Linked DNA regions of Rhizobium sp. N324. The protein of the gene in region 1 binds, or shares a complex with, the protein of each later gene. Links are inferred from orthologs where the notes say so. Each region holds a gene or a part of one and is shown on either strand. Other genes may lie near its edges. The genes, in order: ccmB and ccmE.

Evidence for each region.
Region 2: the proteins of ccmB (region 1) and ccmE are in contact, whole or in part, in a solved structure (PDB 8CE8), measured with the Escherichia coli proteins. The link is inferred for Rhizobium sp. N324 from one-to-one orthologs.

Annotation. Positions count from the first base shown.
Region 1 is NZ_CP013630.1:4,419,156-4,425,511, forward strand. The notes cover bases 1,775-4,630. They hold ccmB (heme exporter protein CcmB), read left to right. Parts: upstream 1,775-2,800; coding sequence 2,801-3,460; downstream 3,461-4,630. Other genes in these bases: ccmA (heme ABC exporter ATP-binding protein CcmA), read left to right, coding at 1,900-2,535; AMK05_RS21305 (heme ABC transporter permease), read left to right, coding at 3,508-4,275; ccmD (heme exporter protein CcmD), read left to right, coding at 4,272-4,439; AMK05_RS21315 (DsbE family thiol:disulfide interchange protein), read left to right, coding at 4,436-4,630. Also shown: aconitate hydratase AcnA, read right to left, coding at 1-1,637; more of AMK05_RS21315, read left to right, coding at 4,631-5,044; AMK05_RS21320 (DUF2585 domain-containing protein), read right to left, coding at 5,235-5,822; AMK05_RS21325 (septation protein A), read right to left, coding at 5,819-6,356. UniProt on the Escherichia coli protein: Required for the export of heme to the periplasm for the biogenesis of c-type cytochromes.
Region 2 is NZ_CP013630.1:1,417,230-1,423,725, forward strand. The notes cover bases 1,696-4,691. They hold ccmE (cytochrome c maturation protein CcmE), read left to right. Parts: upstream 1,696-2,957; coding sequence 2,958-3,425; downstream 3,426-4,691. Other genes in these bases: ccmI (c-type cytochrome biogenesis protein CcmI), read left to right, coding at 1,768-2,961; AMK05_RS06835 (heme lyase CcmF/NrfE family subunit), read left to right, coding at 3,422-4,691. Outside these bases: AMK05_RS06815 (sensor histidine kinase), read left to right, coding at 1-1,133; AMK05_RS06820 (hypothetical protein), read left to right, coding at 1,252-1,677; more of AMK05_RS06835, read left to right, coding at 4,692-5,419; AMK05_RS06840 (cytochrome c-type biogenesis protein), read left to right, coding at 5,416-5,871; AMK05_RS06845 (Do family serine endopeptidase), read left to right, coding at 6,048-6,496. UniProt on the Escherichia coli protein: Heme chaperone required for the biogenesis of c-type cytochromes. Transiently binds heme delivered by CcmC and transfers the heme to apo-cytochromes in a process facilitated by CcmF and CcmH.

The DNA.
Region 1 (6,356 bases):
ACGTCGGGCGAAATGCGGCCTTCGAAGTTACGGTTGCCGGAGAGCACGCCGGATACGATCAGGCCCTTGTCGTTGATCGTCTTTGAGATCGGCGCCGGCAGCGGGCCGGAATTGCCGATGCAGGTGGTGCAGCCGAAGCCGACCAGATTGAAGCCGAGCTTGTCGAGATCGGCCTGCAGGCCCGACTTGGCGAGATATTCGCCGACGACCTGCGATCCCGGCGCCAGCGAGGTCTTGACCCACGGCTTGGTCTTCAGCCCCTTGGCAACAGCGTTGCGGGCAAGAAGGCCGGCAGCGATCAGCACCGACGGGTTGGAGGTGTTGGTGCAGGAGGTGATGGCGGCGATCGCCACGTCGCCATGGCCGAGATCGAAATCCGTTCCTTCGACCGCATAGCGATTGTTGAGCTGGCCGGGCTTCTTGTAGTCGGCATCCATCGAGCCGGCGAAACCGGAAGCGATGTTTTCGAGCGCGATGCGGCCTTCCGGGCGCTTCGGGCCGGCCATCGACGGCACGACGTCGCCGAGATCGAGTTCCAGCGTATCGGTGAAGACGAGGTCGGAACCGTCGCCGTCACGCCACATGCCCTGGGCCTTCGAATAGGCTTCGACCAGCGCGATCCGGTCATGCGTGCGGCCGGACATGGTGAGATAGTTGATGGTTTCGCCGTCGACCGGGAAGAAGCCGCAGGTGGCGCCGTATTCCGGACCCATGTTGCCGATCGTCGCGCGGTCGGCGAGCGGCATGTTGTCCATGCCCGGGCCGAAGAATTCGACGAACTTCGACACGACGCCCTTCTTGCGCAGCATCTGCACGACGGTCAGAACGAGGTCGGTCGCGGTGACGCCTTCCTTGAGCTTGCCGGTCAGCTTGAAGCCGATGACTTCAGGCAGCAGCATCGAGACCGGCTGGCCGAGCATCGCCGCTTCAGCTTCGATACCGCCCACGCCCCAGCCGAGAACGCCGAGACCGTTGATCATCGTCGTGTGGCTGTCGGTGCCGACGCAAGTATCCGGATAAGCGATCGTCTCGCCGTCCTCTTCCTTGGTCCAGACGGTCTGGCCGAGATATTCGAGGTTGACCTGGTGACAGATGCCGGTGCCGGGAGGCACGACGCGGAAATTCTTGAATGCCTGCTGGCCCCACTTCAGGAAGCGGTAGCGCTCGCCGTTGCGCTGATATTCCAGCTCGACGTTCTTGGCGAAAGCCTGCGGCGTGCCGAATTCATCGACGATGACGGAGTGGTCGATGACGAGGTCGACGGGAACCAGCGGGTTGATCTTCTCGGGATCTCCGCCGAGCGACACCATCGCGTCGCGCATCGCGGCAAGATCGACGACGGCCGGAACGCCGGTGAAGTCCTGCATCAGCACGCGCGCCGGGCGATAGGCGATCTCGTTTTCGACCGCACCCTTGTTGTTCAGCCATTCGGCAACGGCCAGGATGTGCTCCTTGGTGACCGACTGGCCGTCTTCGAAGCGCAGCAGGTTTTCGAGCAGCACCTTCATCGAATAGGGAAGCTTCGAGACGCCGGGCAGACCGTTTGCCTCAGCCTTGGGCAGGCTGTAATAGACATAATCCTTTCCACCAACGGAAAGCGTGGAACGACAATTGAAACTGTCAAGAGATTTAGACACGAGAGACCCCGTTTCTGATAGCCAACACAGTCGTGCGAACGCCTATGCACTTAATGCACATCAGGATGCGGGTACGGCCATTTCCGCTGTCCGCACGTGGAACGGACGCTCCAAGTTCGGCGCAAGGATGAAATTCACGCCGACCGCTGGCGTGGTTGCCGGTCTTATAGATAATTTCCTAAAAACTTGCCATACCCGAGCACGGTCAAAATCGGAGATTTTTTGACCCCTCCGGAAGCCGAAACCAAGAAAGAGCCGATGCATGCATCTCACCGCCGAAAATCTGGCCGCAAGGCGCGGTGAGGATCTGATTTTCGTTAACATTTCCTTTCACTTGGCGTCCGGCGAGGCGCTCATTCTGACCGGCAGAAATGGATCGGGAAAGTCCACTTTACTGCGCGTCGTCGCCGGCCTCCTGAGACCGGAGAAGGGCACTGTCATCTTCCGCGACGGAGAGGGCCGGGAAGACAGGCATCCCGGCGAGGCCAGCCACTACCTTGGCCATCGGAATGCAATGAAGAATGAACTTACGGTTGCAGAGAACCTCGATTTCTGGCGTAGCTTTCTCGGAAATACAGGCTTCTCCGTCGAGGATGCGGCTAACGCCGTCGGCCTGTCGGGGATAACCCATCTTCCCTTCGGTTACCTCTCCGCCGGCCAGCAGCGCCGGATAGCTTTCGCCAAATTGCTCGTCGCCCACCGCCCCGTCTGGATCCTCGACGAACCCACGGCGGCACTCGATGCCAGCGCCGACCGGCTGTTCGCCAGCTTGATCGAAGCGCATCTGGCCGAAGGCGGCATCGTGCTGGCGGCGACGCACCAGCCGCTGGGATTGAAGAATGCGCAGGAGTTGAAGATGACGGGTTTTGCCGGTGTGGATGCGGGGGTATGGGGATGATGGTTTGCGGTTGTTTGCAAGGACATGACGTGAAAACCCCACCCCAACCCCTCCCCACAAGGGGGAGGGGCTACCGTGCGGCGCTGCCTCATACTAACCGCATCGTCGCAATCTGCAGAACGGCAACAACGTACACCCCGCTTGCGTTTGGCCGTCGTCGGAGACCGCAGCTTAGCCCCTCCCCCTTGTGGGGAGGGGTTGGGGAGGGGTTTTCCTCTACCGCTTGGAACAGGTTTTCCTCACCCATCAGGGAAAAGCACCCCGAATGACCGCCCTCTTCCTCCGCGATCTCAAACTCTCGATCCGCGCCGGCGGCGGTGCGCTGATCGGGGTGCTGTTCTTCCTCACGATCGTCGCCGTTATTCCCTTCGGCGTCGGTCCCGATCTCAAACTTCTCTCCCGCATCGGCCCCGCCATCGTTTGGATCGGCGCGCTGCTTGCCGCCCTCCTCGGCCTCGACCGCCTGTTCCAGGCCGAGCGCGACGACGGATCGCTCGACCTGATGCTCATGCAGGACACGCCGCTTGTCCTGACCGTGCTGGTCAAATGCTTCGCCCACTGGACGGCGACCAGCCTGCCGCTGGTGATTGCCTCGCCGTTGCTCGGCCTGTTCATGAACATGGACGAGACGGCGATTGCTGCCACTATGCTGACGCTGCTCGTCGGCTCGCCAGCCATCACCTTCATTGGCGCCGTCGGCGCCGCCGTCGCCGTCGCCCTGCCCCGCGGCGGCCTGCTGGTCTCGATCCTGGTGTTGCCGCTGACCATACCGGTGCTGATCTTCGGCGTCAGCGCCACCTATGCCGCCGTCGAGGATCCCGCTCCGTTCCTGCCACCCTTCCTCATCCTCATCGCGCTGACCCTGTTCTTCGCGGTCATCGGTCCGGCCGCTGCCGCCGTTGCACTGCGAAACACGACGGATTGATTGGCATTCGATTGCGGGAAAAGCCGGATCAAGATAAGGAAGCGGACATGAGCGAAACGAGCCTTGCCATCAGCAAATTCAGCGACCTCGCCAACCCGACGCGGTTCCTGGCGCTGGCGGCGCGCATCATTCCGTGGCTGGCCGGCATTACCGCCCTCTGTTTTGCGGTCGGCCTCTATCTCAGCTTCTCCACGGAAGGCGATTACCAGCAGGGCGAGACCGTGCGCATCATGTATATCCATGTGCCCTCGGCCTGGCTGTCGATGATGTGCTATACGATCATGAGCTGCTCTGCGATCGGCACGCTGGTCTGGCGCCATCCGCTGGCCGACGTCTCCGCCAAGGCCGCGGCCCCGCTCGGCGCCGCCTTCACCCTGCTCGCCCTCGTCACCGGCTCGCTCTGGGGCAAGCCGATGTGGGGCACCTGGTGGGTGTGGGATGCGCGGCTGACCTCCGTTTTCGTTCTCTTCCTGATGTATCTCGGTCTGATCGCGCTCAGCCGTGCTATCGACGATCCGTCGAAGGCCGCGCGCGTTTCCGCCGTGCTCATCCTCGTCGGCTTCGTCAATATCCCGATCATCAAATTCTCGGTCGAGTGGTGGAACACGCTGCATCAGTCGGCAAGCGTGATGCGCCTTGATGGCCCGGCGATCGATCCGGAATTCCTGCGGCCGCTCTTCGTCATGGCGATCGCCTTCACCCTGCTCTTCTTCACGCTGCATATCATGGCGATGAGGAACGAGATCTGGCGCCGCCGCATCGCCGCCCAGCGCCGTCTCGCCGCCCGTATGGCCAGCCGCGAGGAACAGATTTGACGCACACCTTCTACGTCTACGCATCCTATGGCTTTGCCGCTCTCGTGACGATCGCTGTCACGCTCTGGACCTGGGCCGACGGCCAGGCGCGTCGCCGTGAGCTCGCAGCCTTGGAAGCCGCCGGCATCCGCCGCCGCTCGGCGCGTGCAAAGGACGGCGAATGAGCGAAGCGCCTGAAACCACGACCGCCACATCGCGCGGACTTGGCCGTTATGCGCTGGCGCTTCTGCCGCTGATCGTCTTCGGCGGCATTGCGGCGACGGCGGCAAAGATGCTCTACGACCAGGATTTCCACGGCAAGAACATCACCGAAATCCCCTCCGCCCTGATCGGCACCAAGGCACCGGCACTGAACCTGCCGCCGCTCGACGGCGCCAATCTGCCGGCGCTGACCGATGCGGCCATCAAGGGCAAGCTGACCCTCGTCAACGTCTTCGCCTCCTGGTGCGTGCCCTGCCGCGCCGAACATCCCGTGTTGAAGGAACTGGCGAAAGACGGACGGCTGAACATCGTCGCCATCAATTACAAGGACCAGAACGACAACGCCCTGCGTTTCCTCGGCGAACTCGGCAATCCTTATCAGGCGATCGGCATCGACCCGAACGGCAAGGCGGCGATCGACTGGGGCGTCTACGGCATTCCGGAAAGCTACCTCGTCAGCCCCGACGGCACGATCCTCTACAAACGCGTCGGCCCCTTCGACGATATCAGCCTGAAGGAAGGGCTGTTTCCGGCGATGGAAAAGGCGCTGGAGAAGCCGGGTTCGTAAGTTTCATCTCGGGTGAAGACCCCTCCCCAACCCCTCCCCACAAGGGGGAGGGACTTATATGACGCGCTGTATGGCGCCAAGCAGCAGCCTTTCCGCGGATGAAACGGTGAAGTGGAATAAGACGGGCGCCGCACTCAAGCCCCTCCCACCTGTGGGGAGGGGTTGGGGAGGGGTTTTCTTCTGACCTGGCCTAAACCCCGCCCTGCCAGACCTTGATCGCCTCCACCGGCCAGATCAGCATCACCACATTGAGCGTCAGATTATCGCGGATCACATAGCCGGTGAAAATCTCGAAGAAGAGGGCGATCGCCACCGTCAGCGCCACCGGCGCGCGCGATGCGAAGAAGAAGCCGATGCACATGAACACGGTGTCCATTGCCGAATTCAGGATGCTGTCGCCGTAATAGTCGAGTGCGATCGTCGCCGTGCGGTAGCGGTCGATGATCAGCGGTGAATTTTCCAGCAGCTCCCAGCCGGATTCGATGACGAGCGCCAGCAGCAGCTTTGCCGCCAGCGGCTTGCGGCGCAGGACGAGATGGCCGAGCCCGTAGAACAGGAAGCCGTGGATGATATGCGACGGCGTGTACCAGTCCGACAGATGCTGCGAATTGCCGCTGGTGTTGACCCCGCCCTCCCATAGCTTGACATAACCGCAGGCGCAGATCGGCACGCGGCCCATCATATATTCGGCAACGATCTGGGCGACCAGCACTGCTAGGCAGGCGACGAACCAGAAACTTTGGTGTCCGACACGATATTCGGCCTCTGTAGCGCTCACTTTTCGCCATCCGTTTCCACATTGATGCTATGCTTCAGAATGAGCGGCATCTGTGACATGGTGAAAATGAGGGTGATCGGAATATTGCCCCACACCTTGAAGACCACCCAAGCATTGTCTGCTGCTTTCATATCAGGCTGATAGTACCAGTTAAAACCACGCCAGACGACCTCGTTAAGGACCGCGCAGAATAGAAAGAAAATGCCCCAGCGAATGGTAAGCTTACGCCAGCCCTCAGCATCGAGTTCGAAGGCGGTGTTGAACACGTAGCCGAGCAGCGATTTCCCAAAGACAAGTCCCCCGAGCAACACAACGCCAAAGAGCCCGTTGATGATCGTGGGCTTCATCTTGATGAAGGTTTCGTTCTGCAGGTAGATTGCCAGCGCGCCGACGATAACCACCACCAGACCGGAGACGAAAGGCATCACCGGTAAGTGCCCAAGCACAATCTTCGAAACGACAAGCGAGACGATCGTCGCTGTCATAAAGAGCGCAGTAGCAATGAAAAGCGGCCCTCCGAGCGCAACCAGGGCC
Region 2 (6,496 bases), 3.0 Mb from region 1 along the record:
CCTATACGACGGCGCCGCTGGTGTCGCCCTCGCTCGGCTCGGCGCTCATTCCGGTGCCTTCGGTCGTCGAGGCGCCCTTCGACAAGAATTACGAACGCTACTACCAGGTGACGGATGCCTCCGGAAACCGCGTGCAGGTGGCCGAAACCGAAGTGGTGCTCGATACCGATGGGCGCGCGGCGCGGGTCCGCGTCACCGGCAATGTCGATGTCGTCGAGGACGACGTGCGCACCTTTTCCCACAGCCTCTATCTGGCGCTCGCCGGCTTCGGCGTCGGCAGCCTGATCGTCAATGCGCTGGCGATTCTCTACGGCCTGAAGCCGCTCGACAAGGCGCGCGCCGCCTTGGAGCGCATCCGCGCCGGCGAGAGCGAGCAGCTGAAAGGCGATTTCCCGCGGGAGATTCTGCCGCTCGCCAATGAGGTCAACGCGCTGATCGACAGCAACCGCCGCATCGTCGAGCGGGCCCGCATGCAGGTCGGCAATCTCGCCCATTCGCTGAAGACGCCGATCGCCGTTCTCCTTAATGAGGCGCGCGTGCTCGAAAAATCCCATGGCGAACTGGTGCGCAGCCAGGCGGAATCGATGCAGGGCCAGGTACAATCTTATCTCAACAGGGCGCGCATCGCCGCGCAGCGCGAATCCGTGCTCGCCCGCACCGATGCCGAGCCGGCGCTGGAGCGGCTGGTGCGCGTCATGCGCCGGCTGAACGTCGATACCGAATTCGATCTCGTCGTCTCGCCGCCGCATCTGGCCGTCGCCATGGAGCAGCAGGATCTCGAGGAGACCGTCGGCAATCTCCTGGAGAATGCGGCCCGTTTTGCCAAGAGCAAGGTCCGGCTTTCCGCCGTCGAGGCCGGCGACGACGTCAGGGGGGCTGAGGCGAGCGCGCGCCGCCACTGGGTGGAGCTCGCCGTCGAGGATGACGGGCCGGGCCTGGAGCCCGACCAGATCCGCGAGGCGCTGAAGCGCGGCCGCAGGCTCGACGAAAGCAAGCCCGGAACCGGGCTTGGCCTGTCGATCGTCACCGAGATTTCCGGTGAGTATCAGGGGCGGCTCGAGCTCTCCCGCGGCGAATGGGGCGGGCTCAAGGCGAAGCTTATCCTGCCGGGCATCACAAAGGATGTTGCATGAGCAACTGCTTGATGTCACAAAGATACTGGCAAGCGTATAGCATGCTTTGCCTTAATGCTGACACGGGGACGCTGCACTTCGATCGGCTGAATTTGACCCCTGATCGTGGTTCGACGCAATGATTTTACGCTCGCAAGGCATGATCGCTTCCGCTCTTCTCGTCGCCGTCGCGCTCTCCGGCTGCACGACGACGAAAGGTGCCGCTTCACGCGGCATTTTTTCGAGCAAGCCCTCGGCCTCGGCCGCCTTCCTCACCGCGTTGCAGGGCGGCCTTGCCGGCCGCAGCGGCGTGACGCTGAACGATAGCGACAAGCAGCGGGCGCTGGAGGCGGAATATCGGGCGTTGGAAGGTGCGGCCGTCGGCCAGCCGGTGCTGTGGACCGGCAACGACGTCACCGGCAAGGTGGTTGCCGCCGCACCCTATCAGGTTGGCTCGCAGAACTGCCGGCAATATACCCATACGCTGACCGTCGACGGCAAGGACACCGTGGTGCGGGGCGCTGCCTGCCGCAACGAGGATGGCAGCTGGTCGCCGCTCGGCTAAATCAGGTGAATTGCGGCTTATAGCCTCAAATCTTCGTCATTCCGGCTTTGGCAGTTGGAATGGCGACGCGCTTCACGTATTTGGGCCGATATGCTGTTCTGGATTCTCGTTGCCGTTCTGACGGCAGTCGTCGCTGCCATCCTGCTCTACCCCCTTCTGCGCGGTGCGAAGGCGGCGGAAAACCTCCGTGCGGGTGAGGCGGCGGTCTATCGCGACCAGCTGCGCGAACTTGACCGCGATCTCAACGGCGGGCTTATCACGCCTGAAGAAGCCGACTATGCCAGGGCCGAAATCGGCCGTCGGCTGATCGCCGTTTCCGCCGGCGAGCCGGAAGAGGCGCCGAAGCCCGCGCGGCATCACCGTTTCACCGAGGCCTTCGTGCTGCTCGTGCTGCCGCTTCTCGGGCTCTGTCTTTATCTGACGACGGGCCGGCCGGACTTGCCCGCGCAGCCGCTGGAAGCGCGGCTGGAAAATCCCGGCAACGATGTGGCGGTGCTGATCGCCAAGGCGGAACGGCACCTGGCGCAAAGCCCCGATGACGGTAAGGGCTGGGACGTGCTGGCGCCGATCTATCTCCGCACCATGCGGGTGAACGATGCGCAACTGGCCTACCGCAACGCCATCCGGCTGCTCGGCCCAAGCCCGGCCCGGCTCGACGGCCTTGCCGAGACGCTGATGGCCGTCTCCGACGGTGTGGTGACCGAGGAGACGCGTCAGGTGCTGGAACAGTCGCTGACGCTGGAACCGGACAATCCGCGCGCCCGCTTCTACGTCGCCCTCAGCATGGAGCAGGCGGGACAGTCCGATGAGGCACGCAAGGCCTTCGAGGCGTTGGCGAAACAATCGCCGGCCGATGCGCCCTGGCTGCCGCTGGTCAATGAGCATATCGCCATGAATGGCGGCGCGCCGGCCGGTGCGGCTGCCCCGGGCGCCGGTGCGGCTGCCTCGGGCGCCAATCAGGCTGCCCCGGGCGCCAATCAGGCTGCCCCCGGCAATCCCACGCAGCAGGATGTCGCGGCGGCCGAAAACATGAGCGCCGGCGACCGGCAGCAGATGATCCGCGGCATGGTTGAAAGCCTCGATGCCAAGCTTAGCGCAGAACCGAACAATTTCGAGGGATGGGTGCGGCTCGTCCGCTCTTACGCCGTCTTGAACGACAAGGATCGTGCCGCCGCTGCGCTGAAGCGCGGGCTTGCAGCCTTTCCGCCGCCCGGCGAACAGGGCAGGCAATTGCTGGCGATGGCCAAGGAACTCGGCATATCAACGGAAGGATTGGCTGAATGACCCGCAAGCAGAAGCGCCTGGCGGTGATATCAGGTGGCATGGGCTTCATTGCCGCCGCCGTGCTGCTGGTCATGTTCGCCTTCAGCCAGTCGGTCGCCTATTTCTACATGCCAGCCGATCTGGCCAAGACGCCGGTGGCGCCGGAAACCCGCATCCGGCTCGGCGGCCTCGTCGGCGAAGGCAGCGTCGTGCGCGGCGCCGGCTCGACCGTGGAATTTTCCGTCACCGACGGCAGTGCCAATGCCGTGAAAGTCCAATATACCGGGATCCTCCCCGATCTCTTCCGCGAAGGGCAGGGGGTCGTCACCGAAGGCATGTTTGCGCCGGGCACCAACATCTTTACCGCCGATACCGTGCTCGCCAAGCATGACGAGACCTATATGCCGAAAGACGTGGCCGACAGGCTGAAGCAGCAGGGGCTGTGGAAAGAGGGGCAAGGCGAGGAGGCGAAGGCGACGCAATGATCATCGAGATCGGCCATTACGCGCTGGTGCTGGCGCTGGCAACGGCGCTCATCCTTTCGATCGTGCCGGTCATCGGCGCCCGCCGCCATGACCGGGCGATGATGGATGTGGCGACCGTCGGTTCGCTGGCGATGTTTGCGCTTGTCGCCTTCTCCTTCGGCGTCTTGACCTATGCCCATGTCGTCTCCGACTTCTCGGTCGAGAACGTCTGGGAGAATTCGCATTCGCTGGTGCCGCTGATCTACAAATATTCCGGCGTCTGGGGCAATCACGAGGGATCGATGATGCTCTGGCTGCTGATCCTGACGCTGTTCAGCGCCCTGGTCGCCGTCTTCGGCCGCAACCTGCCGGAGACGCTGAAGGCCAATGTGCTTTCCGTGCAGGCCTGGATTTCGGTTGCCTTCACCCTGTTCATCCTGCTGACCTCCAATCCCTTCCTGCGGCTCGATCCGGCGCCGGCCGAGGGCCGCGATCTCAATCCGGTCCTGCAGGATATCGGTCTGGCGATCCACCCGCCGCTGCTCTATCTCGGTTATGTCGGCTTCTCCGTCTGCTTCTCCTTTGCCGTCGCCGCACTCCTCGAAGGCCGCATCGACGCCGCCTGGGCCCGCTGGGTGCGGCCCTGGACGCTCGCCGCCTGGACCTTCCTGACGCTTGGCATCGCCATGGGCTCCTACTGGGCCTATTACGAACTCGGCTGGGGCGGCTGGTGGTTCTGGGATCCGGTTGAGAACGCCTCCTTCATGCCCTGGCTTGCCGGCACCGCGCTGCTGCATTCGGCCCTCGTCATGGAAAAGCGCGAGGCGCTGAAGATCTGGACGGTGCTGCTGGCCATCCTCACCTTCTCGCTGTCGCTGATGGGCACCTTCCTGGTGCGCTCCGGCGTGCTGACCTCGGTGCATGCCTTTGCCAGCGATCCCTCCCGCGGTGTTTTCATTCTCTGCATCCTGCTGATCTTCATCGGCGGGGCGCTGTCGCTGTTTGCCTTCCGCGCCCCGAAGCTTTCGGCCGGCGGGCCGTTTGCCCCGATTTCGCGCGAGGGCGCGCTCGTCGTCAACAATCTGATCCTGACGGTCGCCTGCGGCACGGTGCTGACCGGCACGCTCTATCCGCTGCTGCTGGAGACGCTGACCGGCGACAAGATCTCCGTCGGGCCGCCCTTCTTCAACCTGACCTTCGGCCTGTTGATGGCGCCGCTGATCGTCATCGTGCCCTTCGGACCGCTGCTGGCCTGGAAACGCGGCGATCTGCTCGGCGTTTTGCAACGGCTCTATCTGGTCGCCGGTCTCGCCTTCCTTGCTGCGGTGATCTTCTTCTATCTCCAGCATGGCGGGCCGGTGCTTTCCGTGCTGGGGCTGGCGGCCGGGCTGTTCCTGGTCTTCGGCGCCATCGCCGATCTCTGGTATCGCGCCGGCATCGGCAAGGTTACGGGCAACCTCGCCTGGCGCCGTCTGACCGGCCTGCCGCGGTCGGCCTTCGGCACCGCGCTTGCCCATGCCGGGCTCGGCATCAGCGTGCTCGGCATCGTCGCGGTGACGACGTTCCAGACCGAGCATGTCATCGAGATGAAGCCCGGCGAGACCACTGACGCCGGCGGCTACAGCCTGCATTTCGACGGCATGCAGCCGGCGAGCGGGCCGAACTACACCGAGGAGCGCGGCCACTTCACCATTCGTCGCGCCGGTGTCGCGGTCGCCGATACCTGGTCGGCCAAACGCCTCTACACCGCCCGCCAGATGCCGACGACGGAGGCCGGCATCCTGACCTTCGGCCTCAGCCAGCTCTACGTCTCATTGGGTGACGCCACCAAGGACGGTGGCATCGTCGTGCGCATCTGGTGGAAGCCGTTCATCCTCTGCATCTGGGGCGGAGCGCTTGTCATGGCCTTCGGCGGCTTCGTCTCCCTCACCGACCGCCGCCTGCGCGTCGGCGCGCCACGGAGGAAGGCGAAGGCGGCAAAGCCGGCAGAGCCTGCCATGGAGCCGGCGGAATGATGCGGCGTCTCCTCCTGGCTTTCGTCTTGATGCTGTTGGCCGCGCCGGCCTTCGCCGTCAACCCGGACGAGGTGCTCGCCGACCCGGCACTGGAAGCGCGCGCTCGCGCCCTTTCGGCGGAACTGCGCTGCATGGTCTGCCAGAACCAGTCGATCGACGATTCCAATGCCGATCTCGCCAAGGATCTGCGCCTGCTGGTGCGCGAGCGCATCACCGACGGTGACAGCGACGAGGCGGTGCTGAACTATATCGTCTCGCGCTACGGCGAATTCGTGCTGCTGAAGCCGCGGTTCAGCATGAAGACGGGCCTGCTGTGGGGCGCCCCGGCGCTGCTGGTGCTCGCCGGCGGCCTGTCGCTGCTCGTCTTTGCCCGCAGGCGCTCAGGCAAGCCGACGGGAAGTAAATTGACCGCGGATGAGCAGTCGAAGTTGAACGATCTTCTGAAAAAGTAGGCGGTCCATCGGCGGCAATCGTCGGCTCCGGCGGATTGGCCGAAGCAAACATTTCAACATTACCAATTTTTCATTGGCCGGACAGTTCGCAGTAAGGTGCGCCATCCTATATCTTGATGCATCGACTGATCCGGCGCTGCCGGGCTGAAGATTTAAGAACAAGAGAAGGTGCTCCAATGCTCAAGAATTTCAACGGACGTCCGTCCCTCGCCACCGTGCTCAAGGCTTCTACCGTTGCCGGTATCGCGGCCGCTGTGCTCGCAACCGGCGTTCCGCTCGAAATCACCCGGTCCTATGCCGAAGCAGTCAAGGTTCAAGCACCTGCTGTCCCGAGCTTTGCCAATGTTGTCGATGCCGTTTCGCCGGCCGTCGTTTCCGTTCGCGTCGAAAATCGCGTCAATCCCGTCTCCGACAATGACGGCCTGTCCTTCGATTTCAACGGCCGCGGTTTTGACGATCTTCCCGACGATCACCCGCTGAAGCGCTTCTTCAAGCAGTTCGGCGGTCAGGAGCCGAATGATCAGCAGGGCCATCAGCGGCGCTTTGGCCAGAACGGCCCCGGCGGCCCGAACGGCCCCGGCGGTAAGGGCCGTCTGCGTCCGGTTGCTCAAGGCTCGGGCTTCTT